Regions from separate parts of the Clostridium sp. DL-VIII genome, predicted to be linked through region 1. Evidence: riboswitches for the same ligand, from Rfam matches in the RefSeq annotation. Region 1 holds a riboswitch; the other holds the start of a gene.
What was found. Region 1 has a riboswitch for cyclic di-GMP ahead of CDLVIII_RS20970 (hypothetical protein). Riboswitches for the same ligand answer to the same signal wherever they lie in the genome.
Positions count from the first base shown of each region.

Region 2: it holds a riboswitch for cyclic di-GMP, as region 1 does, so the genes downstream of both, CDLVIII_RS15310 (IS91 family transposase) here and CDLVIII_RS20970 (hypothetical protein) in region 1, are expected to answer to the same signal.

Region 1 covers NZ_CM001240.1:4,555,449-4,563,618, reverse strand. Annotated here, with positions in the region: gene CDLVIII_RS21005 (DUF421 domain-containing protein) at 1-52, opposite strand, end outside; gene CDLVIII_RS21000 (DUF1657 domain-containing protein) at 65-271, opposite strand; gene CDLVIII_RS20995 (DUF1657 domain-containing protein) at 448-651, shown strand; gene CDLVIII_RS20990 (YnfA family protein) at 941-1,276, shown strand; gene CDLVIII_RS20985 (hypothetical protein) at 1,453-1,728, shown strand; gene plsY (glycerol-3-phosphate 1-O-acyltransferase PlsY) at 1,836-2,429, shown strand; gene CDLVIII_RS20975 (alpha/beta hydrolase) at 2,573-3,385, shown strand; cyclic di-GMP riboswitch class II at 3,710-3,792, shown strand; gene CDLVIII_RS20970 (hypothetical protein) at 3,912-4,220, shown strand; gene CDLVIII_RS20965 (HAD family hydrolase) at 4,420-5,073, shown strand; gene CDLVIII_RS32660 (hypothetical protein) at 5,102-5,227, shown strand; gene CDLVIII_RS20960 (EFR1 family ferrodoxin) at 5,285-6,025, shown strand; gene CDLVIII_RS20955 (aminotransferase class III-fold pyridoxal phosphate-dependent enzyme) at 6,022-7,230, opposite strand; gene CDLVIII_RS20950 (PLP-dependent aminotransferase family protein) at 7,348-8,170, shown strand, end outside.
Region 2 covers NZ_CM001240.1:3,324,977-3,333,146, reverse strand. Annotated here, with positions in the region: gene CDLVIII_RS15320 (histidine kinase N-terminal 7TM domain-containing protein) at 1-1,951, opposite strand, end outside; gene CDLVIII_RS15315 (hypothetical protein) at 2,417-2,611, opposite strand; gene CDLVIII_RS15310 (IS91 family transposase) at 2,627-3,856, opposite strand; cyclic di-GMP riboswitch class II at 3,970-4,053, opposite strand; gene CDLVIII_RS15305 (MBL fold metallo-hydrolase) at 4,312-5,133, opposite strand; gene CDLVIII_RS15300 (alpha-glucuronidase family glycosyl hydrolase) at 5,168-7,243, opposite strand; gene CDLVIII_RS15295 (carbohydrate ABC transporter permease) at 7,457-8,170, opposite strand, start outside.

The DNA of each region.
Region 1 (8,170 bases):
ATAGAAAAAATAGAATTATTGAATTAAATAATAGTATTGACCAAGTATTCATATTCCACCTCGTTTAGTTGCCTTTGTATTGGGGTTCTTCAAACTCCATGGTTCCTACTCTCTTTTCTAAATCTATCTTAACTTTACTTATTTCTTCAAGTGCTGTATAAAAAGCAGTTTTGGCATCTTCATCACTTTCTTGTAACGAATATGTTCTTAAAGTAGCTTCAGCGCCTTTCAATGTAGCTAACGTTTGTTTCACTTTTGCAATTGCAGTCATATAAAAATCTCCTTTAACTATTAGATTATTTTCTAATTTACTTTAACCAATAAGTTTGATTTTAATTCATTTTTATAATTTGAAAAGGAATATATTTCATCGTAAATAGACTGAATATTTAAATTGATTATGAACAAAATATAGTGGTCGATAAAAATCATAAAGGAGGAATTTTTATGCCAACAGGAAATAAACTTGAGACAGCATTAGCTAGTGCTAAAGGATTAGCTGCAGATATGAAGACATTTTCTTTAGATACAGATAATCAGGAAGCAAAACAAATGTTTAATCAACTTGCAAATACAATGGAAAATGTATCACAAACTATTCAATCAAGACTCGATTTTGTAAAGCAGGAAGAACCACAATATAATAAATAATTGATATACTCTCATATCTAGTTAAATTTATATTTTACAGATGTGGGAGTATATTATTTTCTATATGTAATAAAGATAATTCAGTTAGAAGTTATGAATTAGAGGATGAAATCCTTATAGGAATTTCTAAAAGTATTATTCATGGAAAGTAGTCGATTTATCGTTTTTATTATAAGGAGCTCGCAGGATAAATTACTAAATGTAAGCTGATTAAAATATGTTATAATTCCTATGTACTTATAAATTATGTATAGCAATAGTGCAGATTAGATTAACATAGGAGGGGCACATGGAAATCATAAAATCCATATTTTATTTTATATTAGCAGGAATATTTGAAATTGGCGGGGGGTATCTTGTATGGTTGTGGCTGCGTGATGGAAAAAGTTTTTGGTACGGGATTGCAGGAGCAGTAGTATTAATTCTATATGGAATAGTTCCTACATTGCAGCCTTCAAATGTCAGCTTTGGGAAGGTATATGCAGCTTATGGAGGAATATTTATTGCCTTATCAATTTTGTGGGGATGGAAGATTGATAATATAACACCTGATAAATTTGATTTAATTGGTGGAGCCATAGCGTTAATCGGCGTTATCATAATTATGTATGCACCTAGAGGATAGGATATTGTCACAGAATAAATTGATTAATTTAATATTAAAAACATAATGGGAGATACCGTAGAATTTATTAATTGAATTTACGGTATTTTTTAATAATTTTTAGATGTGATGTTTAGCAATTATTCAATAAGGTAAATATAATAGTTGGGGAACATAAAATAAATAGGGGGGATACTATGGATAGTACTATAGTCTTACTCATATTAGCATTGGTAATAGCTGGGACAGTATATTTTAGTATAGAGTATTTTGAAGATGCTTTGCAAAGGTCTATAATGAGAAATGTGATTTTATTATTACTATTTATTCTAATAGAATTGTGTGGCTTGATGTATATGTCGGGATATTATAATTGTGAGGAGTTAATAAGCATCGTATTTATCTCCGAAATAGATTTGTGTTTAATGATTTTTTCTTTGGTTGAGACTATATATAGAAAATTTAAATTATAGTAAAAGAGTTATTCTAGTTGATATAGAGTGCTTGAATTGTTAACTTTATTATTATGAAAATTAATAATAAGCGTAAATATCATATATAAGAGAGCTAGGTGAAATAAATGATTATTATATTAACAATTATTGTCTCTTTTTTGTGTGGATCAATACCAACAGGATATTTAATAATTAAAAAATTATATGGTATAGATATAAGAACAAAAGGTAGTGGAAATATAGGCTCAACAAATGTTAAAAGAGTAGCTGGAACCCAAATATCTATTATAACTCAGATGATAGATATTTTAAAAGGGATAATTCCAATGAGTTTAGGAATTTGGCTAACAAGGTATGTAGAATTGCCAGTATCAATAGATATTTATTTTTCTATTATTGCATTAGCAGTAATCTTAGGACATGATTATACTCCGTTTTTAAAATTTAATGGAGGGAAAGGAGCCAATACAACTATAGGGGCATTTGTTTTAATTGCACCAATTCCAACTATAACTGGATTCGTAGTTTATTTAATATTACGAGTATTTACAAAAATAGTTTCCATTAGGACTCTTGCAGGAGGAATAACCATACCTACTATGAGTATTGTTTTAAATTTACCAATCTCAATAATAGTAGCTGCTACATTAGCTTGGATTCTTATGGTCATAAGGCACAAAGAAAATTTAATAAGAATTGCACACAAAAAAGAAATTTAATAGGACAAGCTATGGCTAAAAGCTTAATTAATTGAAATTAAACTATAAGTATTAAGAATTTTTAGAATGAATTGATTCATTCACAAATTTATGTTCAGTGAATAATCTAATACTATAATTATAGTTTCTAATGGAGGATATAAATGGGCTATTATATTAGAGTAGAGCCTAATGTGAAAATTTATGTAGAAGATCTTAATGAAAAATGCGACAAAACAATTTTGTTTTTACATGGCTGGCCTGGAAGCCATAAGTTATTTGAATATCAATTTGATCAGCTTCCAAAGATGGGATATAGATGCATTGGAATAGATACAAGAGGATTTGGAGATTCAGATAAACCTTATAGTGGTTATGATTATAACACGCTGGCCGACGATGTAAGAAGCGTAATTGATGCACTAAAGTTATCAAATATTACTCTTGCAGGACATTCAACTGGAGGGGCGATAGCAATTCGATACATGGCCCGTCATAAAGGTAATGGAGTATCAAAATTGGCTCTTTTTGCAGCAGCAGCACCAAGCCTTATTAAACGGCCTAATTTTCCTTATGGATTAAAGGAAGAAACTGTTTTGGAAATTATTAAAGGAACATATATGGATAGACCTAATATGCTTCAAGGGTTTGGTAATATATTTTTCTATCAGCATATAACTAAAGCCTTTTCAGAGTGGTTCCTTAATCTTGGATTTCAAGCAGCTGGATGGGCAACAGCAGAAATTGCGAAGACTTGGATAAAAGAAGTGTTGTTTTCTGACTTGGATAAAATAAATGTTCCTACTTTAATTATCCATGGAATTCATGATAAAGTTGTGCCTTTTGAGCTAGGCGAAGTACAAGAAAAATGTATTAGAAATTCAAAGCTTATTCCATTTAAGTATAGTGGACATGCATCATTTTATGATCAGTATGAAAAGTTTAACAAGGAATTAGTGAAATTCATTGAAGAATGAAGTTATTGTCAATGAATGGCCACAAGATACTAAAAAATATCTTGTGGTCTTACTTATTTGATGCAAATATAGGAGACAAACCACATTGTTATAGGAATGTAGCTAATGAGTATCAGTTTTTCAACACATAATATATTATTTTAAATAAAAAGTTTTGGAATTAAATGTTGAGCATGTTTATGCGAATAAAAAATTGATAATAAATAATAAAATAAAATGTCCCATTAATAAAGTTTAACAATGACTATTGATTTTTATATATTATTCTGATAATATTCATGTATTATAAGATTTACTAAGTATATAATAAATTGTATTAATTTAATAAAACTTGGAAGCTGTGAAGAATTCTTTTATGTGGGCACTTTAGGAATTTGGAGCTAGTTGTGCAACCGGCCAATTTAAACTATTTAATTGTTCAGCAATTGAGTAGTTTAAGTTGGCTTTTTTTATAATAATTTACAAAGAAATAAAAACATAAAATATTTGCAATATACTGATTTCATGTAAATTAGGAGGAGAGAAGATGTTGAAAACACCAATAAATATCGAAGAATATGGAAATTACACTAATAAGCAGCTTTTGGAATGTCATAAGTATTCATTTAATCGCTTGAAAAAAATTAATACTATGATTCCTAAGGAATACCGTGAGATATTAATGAATGTTCCTAGGGAAAATATAGAATATATAGAATCAGTTTTAAAGAGCAGAAAAATAGCTATTCCGAATTACAATAGCACAATACGAAAAATAATGGATAAAAAACATATTACAGGGATTAGTGTTATAATACTTTTATTGTTTATAATTCATATGCTGATTTTAAGATAATTAGGAACTACAATTAGCTTTACAAAATTTATGTAAGGAATAGAGACGAGCTAACGCAAACATACCAAATAGATGTGATGAGTTGTGTACTTTAAAAATTTAATAATGTGATATTTAGGAGACATGTTATAATACCATTAGGTCATATGACCTGGGGTAATATATAATGGTGATATATTCATATGAGGAGGTATGTATTATGGGAAAGTATGATACAGTCATATTTGATTTGGATGGGACATTACTTAATACAATTGAAGACCTTACAGATAGCGTTAATTTTGCATTAGGACTATATGGTTTTCCGCATAAAAGCTTGGAGGAAATCAGAAGTTTTGTTGGTAATGGTGCAGCACGCTTAATAGAACTTGCTATACCAGATGGAACTAGTAATCCTATGTATGAAAAATGTTTTATTGATTTTCGCAACCATTATTCTATAAATATGAGAAATAAGACTGATGCATATGAAGGAATTATGGAACTTTTAAGGCAGCTATTAGAAAAGAAGTATAAAATGGCAATTGTATCAAACAAATTTGATACAGCAGTAAAAGAACTTAATAAAATTTATTTTGAAAAATACATAAAAGTGGCAATTGGAGAATCAGAGAAGGTTTCTAAAAAGCCAGCTCCAGATACTGTTTTTAAGGCACTTGAAGAATTAGGTTCAGTTACTGATAAGTCAGTATATGTTGGTGATTCTGAAGTAGATGTTAAAACAGCGAAAAATGCTGGAGTTATATGTGTAGGGGTAACGTGGGGATTTAGAAGCAGAAAAGTTTTGGAGCAAAATGGTGCAGATTATATTATAGATACTCCACAGGAATTATTAAAAATAATAACCGTATAAGAATTAAATAAAGTTGTTGGTGAGATATATGCATAGTATAGAAGCATATATCTTATCAGCAGCTTTATTTTATATATTTATTTTAGTCATCGTGAACAATTTAGCCTGTTTTGTAACAGTAGCTGTTAATGCTATTGCAATATTTAGTGCATGATATTATACTGTATTCAATAAAACGTTACATCTGTAACGGTTAATTATGGAGGTAATAATGAAGATATTATATTTTACAGCAACAGGAAATAATTTATATATAGCAAAGAGATTAGGGGGAGAGCTTTATTCTATCCCAAAGTTAATAAAAGAAGGCAAATATGAATTTGAAGATGAGAAAATCGGGATAATATTTCCAGCTTATGGATGGAGTGTTCCTAAAATGGTTGAAGAGTTCTTAAATAAAGTTAAATTGAAAAGTAATTATATTTTTGGGATAGTATCTTATGGGGCTCTATCAGGAGGGACTACTAGTCATCTTTTAGAAATTGGAAAAAGGAATAATATTCAATTTTCTTATATCAATGACTTACTCATGATTGATAACTATTTACCAGGCTTTGATATGGATAAGCAAAAAGAAAAGGAATCAAAGAAAAATATTGAAGAGAATCTTGCACAAATTATTAAAGATATTGAAGTTGAAAGGAAATACATTAAAGAACATCCAATAGTAAGAGCAATTTCAAAGAATTTAATGCCAAAATACAAAGGTGATTTTGCAAAGAAATTTAGTGTAGATGATAAATGCAATGGCTGTAAAACCTGCGAAAAGGTCTGCCCAGTAAATAACATAAAAGTAGAGAAGAAACCTACATTTGGTGATAATTGCCAGAGCTGTTTAGCCTGCATTCATCATTGTCCACAAAAATCAATAAGTATAAAAAATGAAAAGAGTAAGGCAAGATTTATAAATCAAAATGTTACCTTGAAAGAAATAATAGATTCAAACAACTAATTATTTAAGAGAATATCTTTAAGTGAAAAACAAAAATTATCGATTTCTGAATAGTTAAGGATTAATGGGGGATATAAGCGTATAATGTTGTACATTTCTGAATATCCAGTGAAAAAACCTTTCTTTAGAAGCTTAAGAAATATTTCTTTAGCTTTGAGATTTTTATCTAGGGCTATAGCAATCATCATGCCTCTGCCCAGAATTTCGCTTATTTCCCCTGTAATTTCTGCGAGTTCATGTAATTTGCATTGTAAATATTCTCCGGCTTTATTTCCGCGTTCTACGAGGTTATTTTCTAGCATTATTTCAATAACCTTTCTTGAAACAATACATCCAAGAGGATCATCTATATGCGATTGGACATATTTAAATTTAGAATCTTCTATAGCTTCAGCTAATTTTGATTTTACAAGTATTCCGCTTATAGGGTAACCATTTCCAAGACCTTTTCCCATAGAAATAAAATCAGGACTATGTTCTTCAGAATTAAAACATTCATAATGCTGAAAGCCAAACCATTTGCCAGTCCTACCAAAGCCAGTTGTAACTTCATTTGCTATGATAAGGCCTCCTGCATTCCTAACTTTCTCACATAAAAACTCAATAAGTTTTTCAGGAGGGCAAAGAACTAGTCCTCCTGAATTACCGGGTTCAAAAACAAAGGCAGCTATATTTTTAAAATTTATTTCGTTAAATTTTCCGCATTCTCTACAATCACATTTCTTTTTGCAGCTTAAACATTTATTTATAGGTAAATCAATCCATACTTTTTGATCTCTTGGCATCCTAAGTTCTGGTGATGAACCAAGAGAAGAAATTGATAAACATAGTTTTTGACTTTTTTTTGTAAGTAGTTCTGATAAAGTAACTGCAAGAGAAACAGCATCACTGCCCGAAGAGATAAAAGTTCCTCTGTAGCTATATCTAAGTTTTGCAGCAGAAGATATTTCACTAACTAAAGCTGCAGGGTGTTCTGTAGTGAACCACTCGTGGGTATGAAACAAAAGTTGTGCATTTATACTTAGAGTTTCAGCTATTTCTTTTCTACAATGTCCAAGGACAGCGGCCCAACAGCCAGCTTGCAAATCAATTAATTCACCATATTCTTCTGTATAAATTTTTGTACCTTGTGCTCGTTTAACTGTTATGGAAATTCCAGGACTATTAAACATTCTTAAATTCTTAGTTTTAATTAATTCCGCCATTTTATAACCTCCAATAAATTGAAATCTTTTGATTAAAGGATATAATAATAGGAAGGATAGTTCAATTATGGAAAAAATATTCTGTACTACTACAGAATAAATTTTGGGGGGGATTTTATGAGGGAAATAAGTAAAACTGAATTAGTAAAAAAGTATATTTTAAAAGAAGTTAAAGAGGGAAGAATTACTAGTGGGAAGCGTCTTCCAAGCTGTAGGAAAATGGCAGCTCTTTTTGAGGTAAATAAAATAACTGTAAATAAAGCCTATGAACAACTTGAAAAAGAGCATAGAGTTTTTAGTATACCACGTGGAGGATTTTATTTGGTTGACTCGGAGAATAGGCAAGCGATTGCAAGCAAAGAAGTGGATTTTAGTACAGTAAGGCCTGATGATAAATTAATCCCATATAGAGAATTTACTCATGTTATAAATAAAGCAGTAGATTTATATAAAAATAACTTATTTGATTATGAATCTAATGTTGGGTTATTAACTTTGAGAGAAACATTAAAAGCTGAGTTTGAGAAAGATGGAATTTACACGAATATGGATAATATTCTTGTAACAAATGGAGCACAGCAGGGGATAGACCTAGCTTTTCAAGCTATTTTTTCTAATAGTAATGGAAAATTATTAGTTGAAGTGCCTACATATAATCTTGCTATAAAATTAGGGGCGCATCTAGGTATTAATATGGTTGGGATTGAAAGAAAAATTGATGGCTACGATTATAAAAGAATGGAGGAAATATTAAAAAAAGGCGAGATTACAGCCTTTTATATTATACCAAGACATCATAATCCTACAGGATATTCTTTACTTGAAAAAGATAAGAAAAAAGTTGTGGAGCTATGTACTAAATATAATGTAATCATTATTGAAGATGATTACATTGCAGATTTGGCTGGGAAAAAAGGAGCAATGCCACTTCACTATTACG
Region 2 (8,170 bases), 1.2 Mb from region 1:
TTAATTTATCGTACCTAGATAAATACAAGGTTTCTTCATAAAGTTTATGTTTGGCAATTGCAATGGAAGCTTGATTTCTCATATATTCCATTAACTCTATATCTCCTTCATTAAATGCATTATTATATATACTATCAATATTTAAAAATCCATACAATTTACCCTCTATAATAATAGGCGAACTAATAGAAGACCTTATTTTTACTCCTTCCATTGTATCTAGCATATTTATATTCTGGGATTTATATATATCATTGAAAATAACAGTTTCATTTATTTTTTCTCCGTTATTAAATCTTAAACGGTGTTCATCCAGTTTAATTGAAAATGTCTTAATTTCTTCTGAATCATAACCTTTTGCTACAGCTATTTTCAAATTTTTATCTTCATCCAAAAGTAATATTGAACCACTGTTTTGCTCATCAATGCAATTAATAACTTCATCTAATATTAGTTGGAGTAAATCATTAATATTAGTTATTTCATTAATAGAATATCCTATCTTAACCATTACTTCCTTTAACTTTAATAGCTTATCTATTCTTTCTCTATTCTTCTTTTCTTCTGTAATATCCATTATTACACCGACTAATCCTTTATTTTTGTCATGCTCATCTTTAACCACTGATTTACTAAAAATCACATCATGATATGTATTATCATGATGTTTAAGCTTTGATTCATAAACTTGAGTCCCATTTTTCTCAATTAAATTTCTATCAGATTCATAATATCTTTCTGCTAGACCCTTTCCAAATACATCATAAGCAGTGTTTCCTATAAGTTCTTCTTTCGTTATTCCCAAAAATTCTACAAATGCAGTATTAAAGTGGTTATATCCCCCCTGTTCATCTTTAGAATATATTGGATGAGGAATAGCATTCATAAGAGTTTCAAGAAATTTAAAATTATCAGCCAACTTCTTTGTATGCAGCTTAATTTCAGTAACATCGTTAAAAATTAAGATTTTCCCAATGATTTCATCATTTTTTCTATATATATTATTTATATTTATCTTAAAATATCTAAGCTTATCATAATTTTTTATTGTTATTAAACTTTCATTATAAGAATCGCTATTTAAAGCTTTCAATACTTCCTTATATTCCTTTAATACCTCATCTATTTTTTTATCACCAGCTTTTATATTTTTTAATTCTGAAATTATATTTTGAGATGAATCATTAAAGTTAACTATATTATTTTCAGAATCTAGTATTATGACTCCATCTAACATATTAGAAAAGACTTTTTCTAATGCTATTGGCGCAAGTTTTAATAGTTTAAAATTTAATATAGCATAGCTGGAAATTATCCCCGAAAAAGAAAATGCTACAGGACACAAATCTAAATTAAAAGGCATTAATCGCAATGTATAAACAATATCTGAAATCCATGGAATTATCCAAGCCATTATTAATAGTAGTATTTGTTTTCTTACTATTGATACTGCTTTAGAATAGGCAAATATAAATATTATTAATCCTGCCAGCATTGAAGAATATGTATAAACAATATTCAGCCAATAAAAAGGTCCTTTTACTATTTCTACAATTGGAAAAATGCCATCATTATTCATATATAAACTCTCATAAAACAAATGATGAAAATCATTTGTATAATTCATTATCAATGTAATTACAGGTACAATATAAAATAACTTTAAAGTACTCTTTTTTAATCGCTCTTCATATCCATTAAAATTAAGTGCAAGCATTAGCCAAACCACGGGTAAAAATGCTATTCCAAGATACTCAACTTTTATCCAAAACTTCACCTTTTCAAGGCTTGTACTTAATATTTCAAATCCATATCCAAATTCATATATTGATACGGGAAGCAAACACATAGACATATATACTTTATTTTTCTTCCATGAGAAATATCCTATAAAAACTAAAACTACTGCTGACGCAAAAAGTACTAAACTAAAATAATAATTTACGTTCAAAATATCACACCTCATCCGTATTAACCTAATGCAGTCCAGAATCATACATTTTTCTTTTGTACAATTTAACTTAGCATACTGTATCAATACTTAACTATAATTTATATTTAAACCAAGATTATTACCCTAAATACCCTCTTACATTTTCTGCGATTTAAAATTTTTTATAAACTCTTATATATATGTTGCAATTGTTTTTCCGCATTTTGCATCTGTATATTTACTTAGCAGATAGGCATCTTAACTATAATTTTATTATTACAACATTTATATACAGGCATACAACTATTGCTTCTACTAATTAATAATTATCATTTCTTAGAAACTTTTAATATCCATACGCTCTCATTATTTTGTAAAAAAACAGCCAGTAGAACAAAAGTGTCTGCGACACGCTCCTTCGGAGAAATTATTAATAGTTAAATTAAAAACCATAGAGATTGCTGTTCCTCTATGGTTTTCTTCTTATAGTTTATAACTTTTGCCATATACCCCATTGTATTCTTTAGGTCTCATAACTCCACCACATTTTTCGCATGAAAAACAAGGCGGTTCATCTATATTACTTTGATCCATCTCATCAAAGTATTCTACAACCTCCCTAGGTATATTTTCTGTTATTCCACAATTTAAACATTTATATGGTATTATATCTTTCACTTAACATCCCTCCAACTATGTTGTTGTCGGCTTTATTTTACCATATAGTACTCCTTTTGCAATTGCATATATTTCCAGGATGTTTTCTAATTTTTCTTTCCCTTCACTTATAAATTTATCTTTAAAATATTCTCGCATCGAGCCGTATCGTGGATACACTATATCATTAAATCTCATCTTACCACCACATTTAGAACATTTGCATGGATCTACCCCAAAAGACGCAAGAATTCGATATTCCCACTTTTCTATTGATTTCTTAATTTGTATTATTTTCTTATCTATCATCTTGATAAATTGATCTTTATCCTTACATCTCCTCGAATACAGTCCAAAATATCTCACCATTTTAAAATTCTTGTCTGGTATATGTATTATAACTTTTTTTATAAACTCAAAGACTGGCACTTTCTCTATTATTTCTTTATTGTCTTCATGTCTTTTATATTTAAATGTTACACTTTCACCATCATACGCAATTATTCTTGATTCTGCTATCGCAGGTCGTCCAACATATCTTCCAATATATTTTGCAGCTATCTTTGCTGATTTTATTTCATTTTTAGCATGAACATAAAATCCATCTTTATTATTTTTATATATTTTGTTCTTTAATCGTCTAAAACTATCTTTATTTCCTTCTCTTTTTATTATTTCATCTAATAATATTTTTTGCCATCTCTTTCTTAATGCTTCATACGAAAAATATTTAAAATTTCTCCAGGTAGTTAGCTTACCCTTTCCACCTTCTGTAACCATCATGTGGACGTGGGGATTCCACTTTAAATCTCGTCCAAAAGTATGTATAACTGCTATAATTCCAGGTATAAATTCTTCTTTTTTATTTTGCTTATACATCCAACTCGTAACAGCTTTAGCTGCACATTGCGGAAGTAACTTCAGCCTATCTCTTTCTCTTCCGAAGTAATTTCTAAGTTCCTCTGGTATTGTAAATACCATATGTCTATGCTTTACATTTATTAATTTTCCCAGCATTCCATTAACCCAATTATCAACATAAACCTTTCCACATGATGTACAAAATCTACTTTTACAAGTGAACCCAACTTTCTTTATTTCGCCACATTCCTTACATTTTAATTCAATATAACCATTACTTATATCCTTGCATTTCATAACTTTTTTTACTTCTGCAATAACACTAGGTCTAATTCTGTTTTTATATCTTTTATAAAATTCATTCCAATTTTCCTCTAATATTCTTCTTAATTTACTCTTAATCATTTCATCAATTTACCACATATATTTTTCTAATGCAAGTCTACGCCGCGCTTTCAGCGAGCGCGATTTTTATACTTTCCTATACAATAAAAAATAAAAATATAGTAATTTATATTTTTTATGCTGGTCGGTTGTACCAATCACTCAAAGTTATCCAGGTACCCAAATACAGAAAACTTATCATAGTGTCCAATTTATATATTGTATTTTTAGTATAATCATTACCCATTTCTTGTGGTAATATTACCATGTTTGTGGAAAAAAATCAATGTATTCTATTTATACTACATAATTGAATATTTTATACAAAAAGTATATTAAAGACATCCTAAGTCTTATAATTTATATAACGTAAATTAACTATAGCTTAAAATATCTTATAAATTAATTTCAAAATAAATAACTCACGAAAATCTAACTTTAGATTTCCGTGAGTTCTATTATGGAGACTATGATTTCTACAACTTATCTTTACTAAAAACAATAGAAACAAAATCAGGACTAATAAAAGGTTCTCCACCCTCAAAATACATAAATGCTTCATAAGGGTATGCTTCATTAAAATACGGTGTACTTTTAGAAACATCAATATTATTAACGCAATGAATCAGCCTATTTAATAATACTTTGCTATAAAGTTCAGCAGAATGAGAAGTAACATTAATATCAAACTCTAATTTATTTAACTTTTCAAGGCTATTGAGATATTCACTTATGTTTTTACTTTCTTTTAGAAACATCCATACATGCTGTAATATTGTATCCCCTGAAAGCAGTAACTTATTCTTTCTGTCAATTAGTGAAATACAGCCAGCAGTATGCCCTGTACAATAAATTACTTCAAGCTCATATCTTCCTAAGTCAAATACTTGTCCTTCTTCTACCGGAATATAATCTATCTTATAAAGCCTATTTACATAATCTTCTTCTTTAAAATCTCTTGGAAGCATTGCATTTTTCTTATAATTATCAATAGTTTTATTTCTCTTGTCTGATAATAGAATATCCTTTACTAAGGCTATATCATCTTCATGAATGTATACTTCATTAAATTGATAATTCCCTCCCATGTGGTCAAGGTGACCATGGCTATTAATCACAATAATAGATAAATCTGTTATTGATTCAACTACTTGTTTTAAGTTTCCAATACCATAACCTGTATCAAATAATAATGATTTTTTACTTCCTACTATTAAGGTGCAGCATATCTTGTTCGGATCGCTTATATGATATACTCCATCCATTATTTTCTTAATATTATAATATTGATTATCCATACAAACACCTCTTCTCTTGATAAACTATATATTACTATTCATAAATCCTTCTATTTTTACTATCCTTAATTCCTGTCTTTCTGTAAAAATAAGTATTTACCACGTCTCTCCATTCCTTTGCATCTTTTATTTGTATATCCAGCTTTTCTAACACTGCATTAAATATCTCATCATTAATGTGCTCTTTTAATCTTAGCCAATTTTTTTTAAAGCCTTTGACTTCCTCAACTCCTTCAAAATGAGTGTCATATATATGCTGAATCACAGTCTTTCCTGTACTCAACTTATAGGTGTAAGGAACATGGTGAAAGAATAATAAAAGTTCTTCTGGGCAGCTTTCCAAGGATTCATACATCTTTGCTACAGGTTCCTTATACTGCAGCGTATATGCAGTTCCAGTGGCAGCTGTTCGATCTACCCCTAAGGCTTTAAAATCAGCATAATGATAAGTGCCCCAAAGAGAATATTCATACCCATCTACACTTGGACCATAATGATGATTAGGGTTTACCATCCACCCTATACCTAATGGACTAGTATACTTTTCATATATCTCTCTAGATTTAAGCAACATAGAAATTATTATTTCTTCACATTCTTCATCACATGCAAAAGTCAGCTTAATCCATTCTTTTGTTATATCCAAAGCACTAAAATCAGGATTCCATGTGAGCCTTCCAAATCCATATAAATTAGCTTGTGCTAAAGGATGTCCGGTCCAACAGAAACTATCACCTATATTAGAAACTCCAGCTATTCCACCGTATTTACTATTAAATAAACTGCCAGATACTACTTTTTTAACTTCTGATCCCTTACCTTTTGCATAAGTATCAAAATCTAAGCATTCCTTCCATAAAGGTACAAGATAACATAGATGCTTTTGCTGACCAGTATACTCTTGTGTAATTTGAAATTCCATAAATTCATTAGTTTCTTCCATAGCTCCAAATAATGGGGATACTGCTTCTCTTATTTGAAAATCCATAGGTCCATATTTTATTTGTAAGACAACATTATCTAAAAACTTTCCATCCAGTGGTTTGAAGTTTTCATAAGCAGCCTTTGCCCTATCCTTAGAGCGATCTCTCCAATCAAGTAAACAGTTGTATACAAAACATCTCCAAATAACAATTCCATTATAGGGCTTTAGTGCCTGTGCTAACATATTTGCACCTTCTGCATGATTACGTCCATAAGTAAAAGGACCTGGTCTAAATTCTGAATCTGCTTTTACAAGAAAGCCTCCAAAATTAGGTATATAATCATATATCTCCTTCGCTTTTTCTTTCCACCATTCCATAACCTCTGTATTTACAGGATCAGCTGTTTCAAGTTCACCTAATTCAACAGGTGCTGCAAAATTTACACTTAGGTATAGTTTGATTCCATAATTTCTAAATACCTCAGCTACTTTAGCTACCTGAGGCAAATATTCTTTTGTTATAAGTTTAGTTTCATATTCATGTACATTTACATTATTGATAGATATTCCATTAATACAAATAGATGCTAATAGTCGAGCATAATCTTTAATTCTACTAAATTCACTTACTATATTATTATTCTTAAAAAATATAGATTTCCCAGCATATCCTCTTTCAATTTCTCCATTCATATTGTCCCATTGATTTATTATTCTTAATGCATTCCTTGGATTTTCAATAGACTCTATCTCAGGTAAAGACTTTCCTATATAAAGCCCTCTAATAAAATGAAATACTCCATAAAGTGCTCCATTTTCATCCTTTCCTACTATATAAAGCACCTCTTTATTTTCCACAGATTGTAGTGATATACAGAAACCTTCCTGTAAAAGTTCACGATTTATATTAGAATATAAATCACTATTGCTTAAATCTTCTATTGTACCTAGAAACATATAAGAAGCCTTTGGAGCAGAACTACAGATTATTGGCATATTTTCAAAGAACTTAGTTATAGCTGTTTTTAACTCATTTACCGCTGTATAAATCACTGAATTGTTGCTTTTCACCAAAATATACTTAAATAAATCCACATACTCCTTATATAAATCAATACTCTGACTTTTTCTATAATCTAACCAACAATCATACATTTTACTTGTATCGTTTAATACTTCTTTCATATCTTATCTAACCTCTCATTTACATTTGATATTTAATAATCAATAATTTTTATCGAAATTCAAAAAGTACTATTCCAAATTCTACATTTGAAAAATGCATAGCGTATAGTAAGCCGCTACATATTTCTAAATTTAAAGTTAAATATTCATAACAAACAAAAGCATAGCTATCATACCTCAACTATACTTTTGCTATTTTATAACGATTTCTTTCTAACTCTTCATACCTGTTGTAGCAATTCCTTCTACGAAATATTTTTGAGCGAAGAAGAATACTAATATACAAGGTATTATGCTTACCAGCGCCATAGCCATTATTTGATTCCATGGAACCGCTGAAGCTGATGAATCAAGGGATATTCTAAGTGCTAAAGGCAGAGTTAATTTCTTAACACTGTTAATGTAAACCAATGAATTAAAGAAATCATTCCAAGTCCACATAAATTGGAATATTCCTGCAGAGATTAATGCGGGCTTAGAAAGCGGTAATATAATCTTTGTAAATATAGTAAAGGAATTGCACCCATCAATTATTGCTGCTTCATCAAGTTCTGTTGGTAGTCCTCTAAAAAACTGAACCAACATAAAAATAAAAAATGGATATCCTGCAAAAATTGCAGGCACAATAAAAGGATTATAACTATCAATCCAGCCTAGATCTCTAAACAGCATATATTTAGGAATGATAACTACAGCATTTGGTAGCATAAGTGTAGATAACATAAGCGCAAATAATATCTTTTTGAATGGAAACTTAAATCTTGCAAAACCATAAGCCACCACAGCACTAGATAATACTGTAAATAATACAGTTGGTATAACAAGCTTTATAGTGTTAATAAAAAAGGTACTATATCCATATTGGCCTGTCCCTTTCCAGCCTTGAGCATACGAGTCCCATATAAAATTCTTAGGAATTAACGCTGC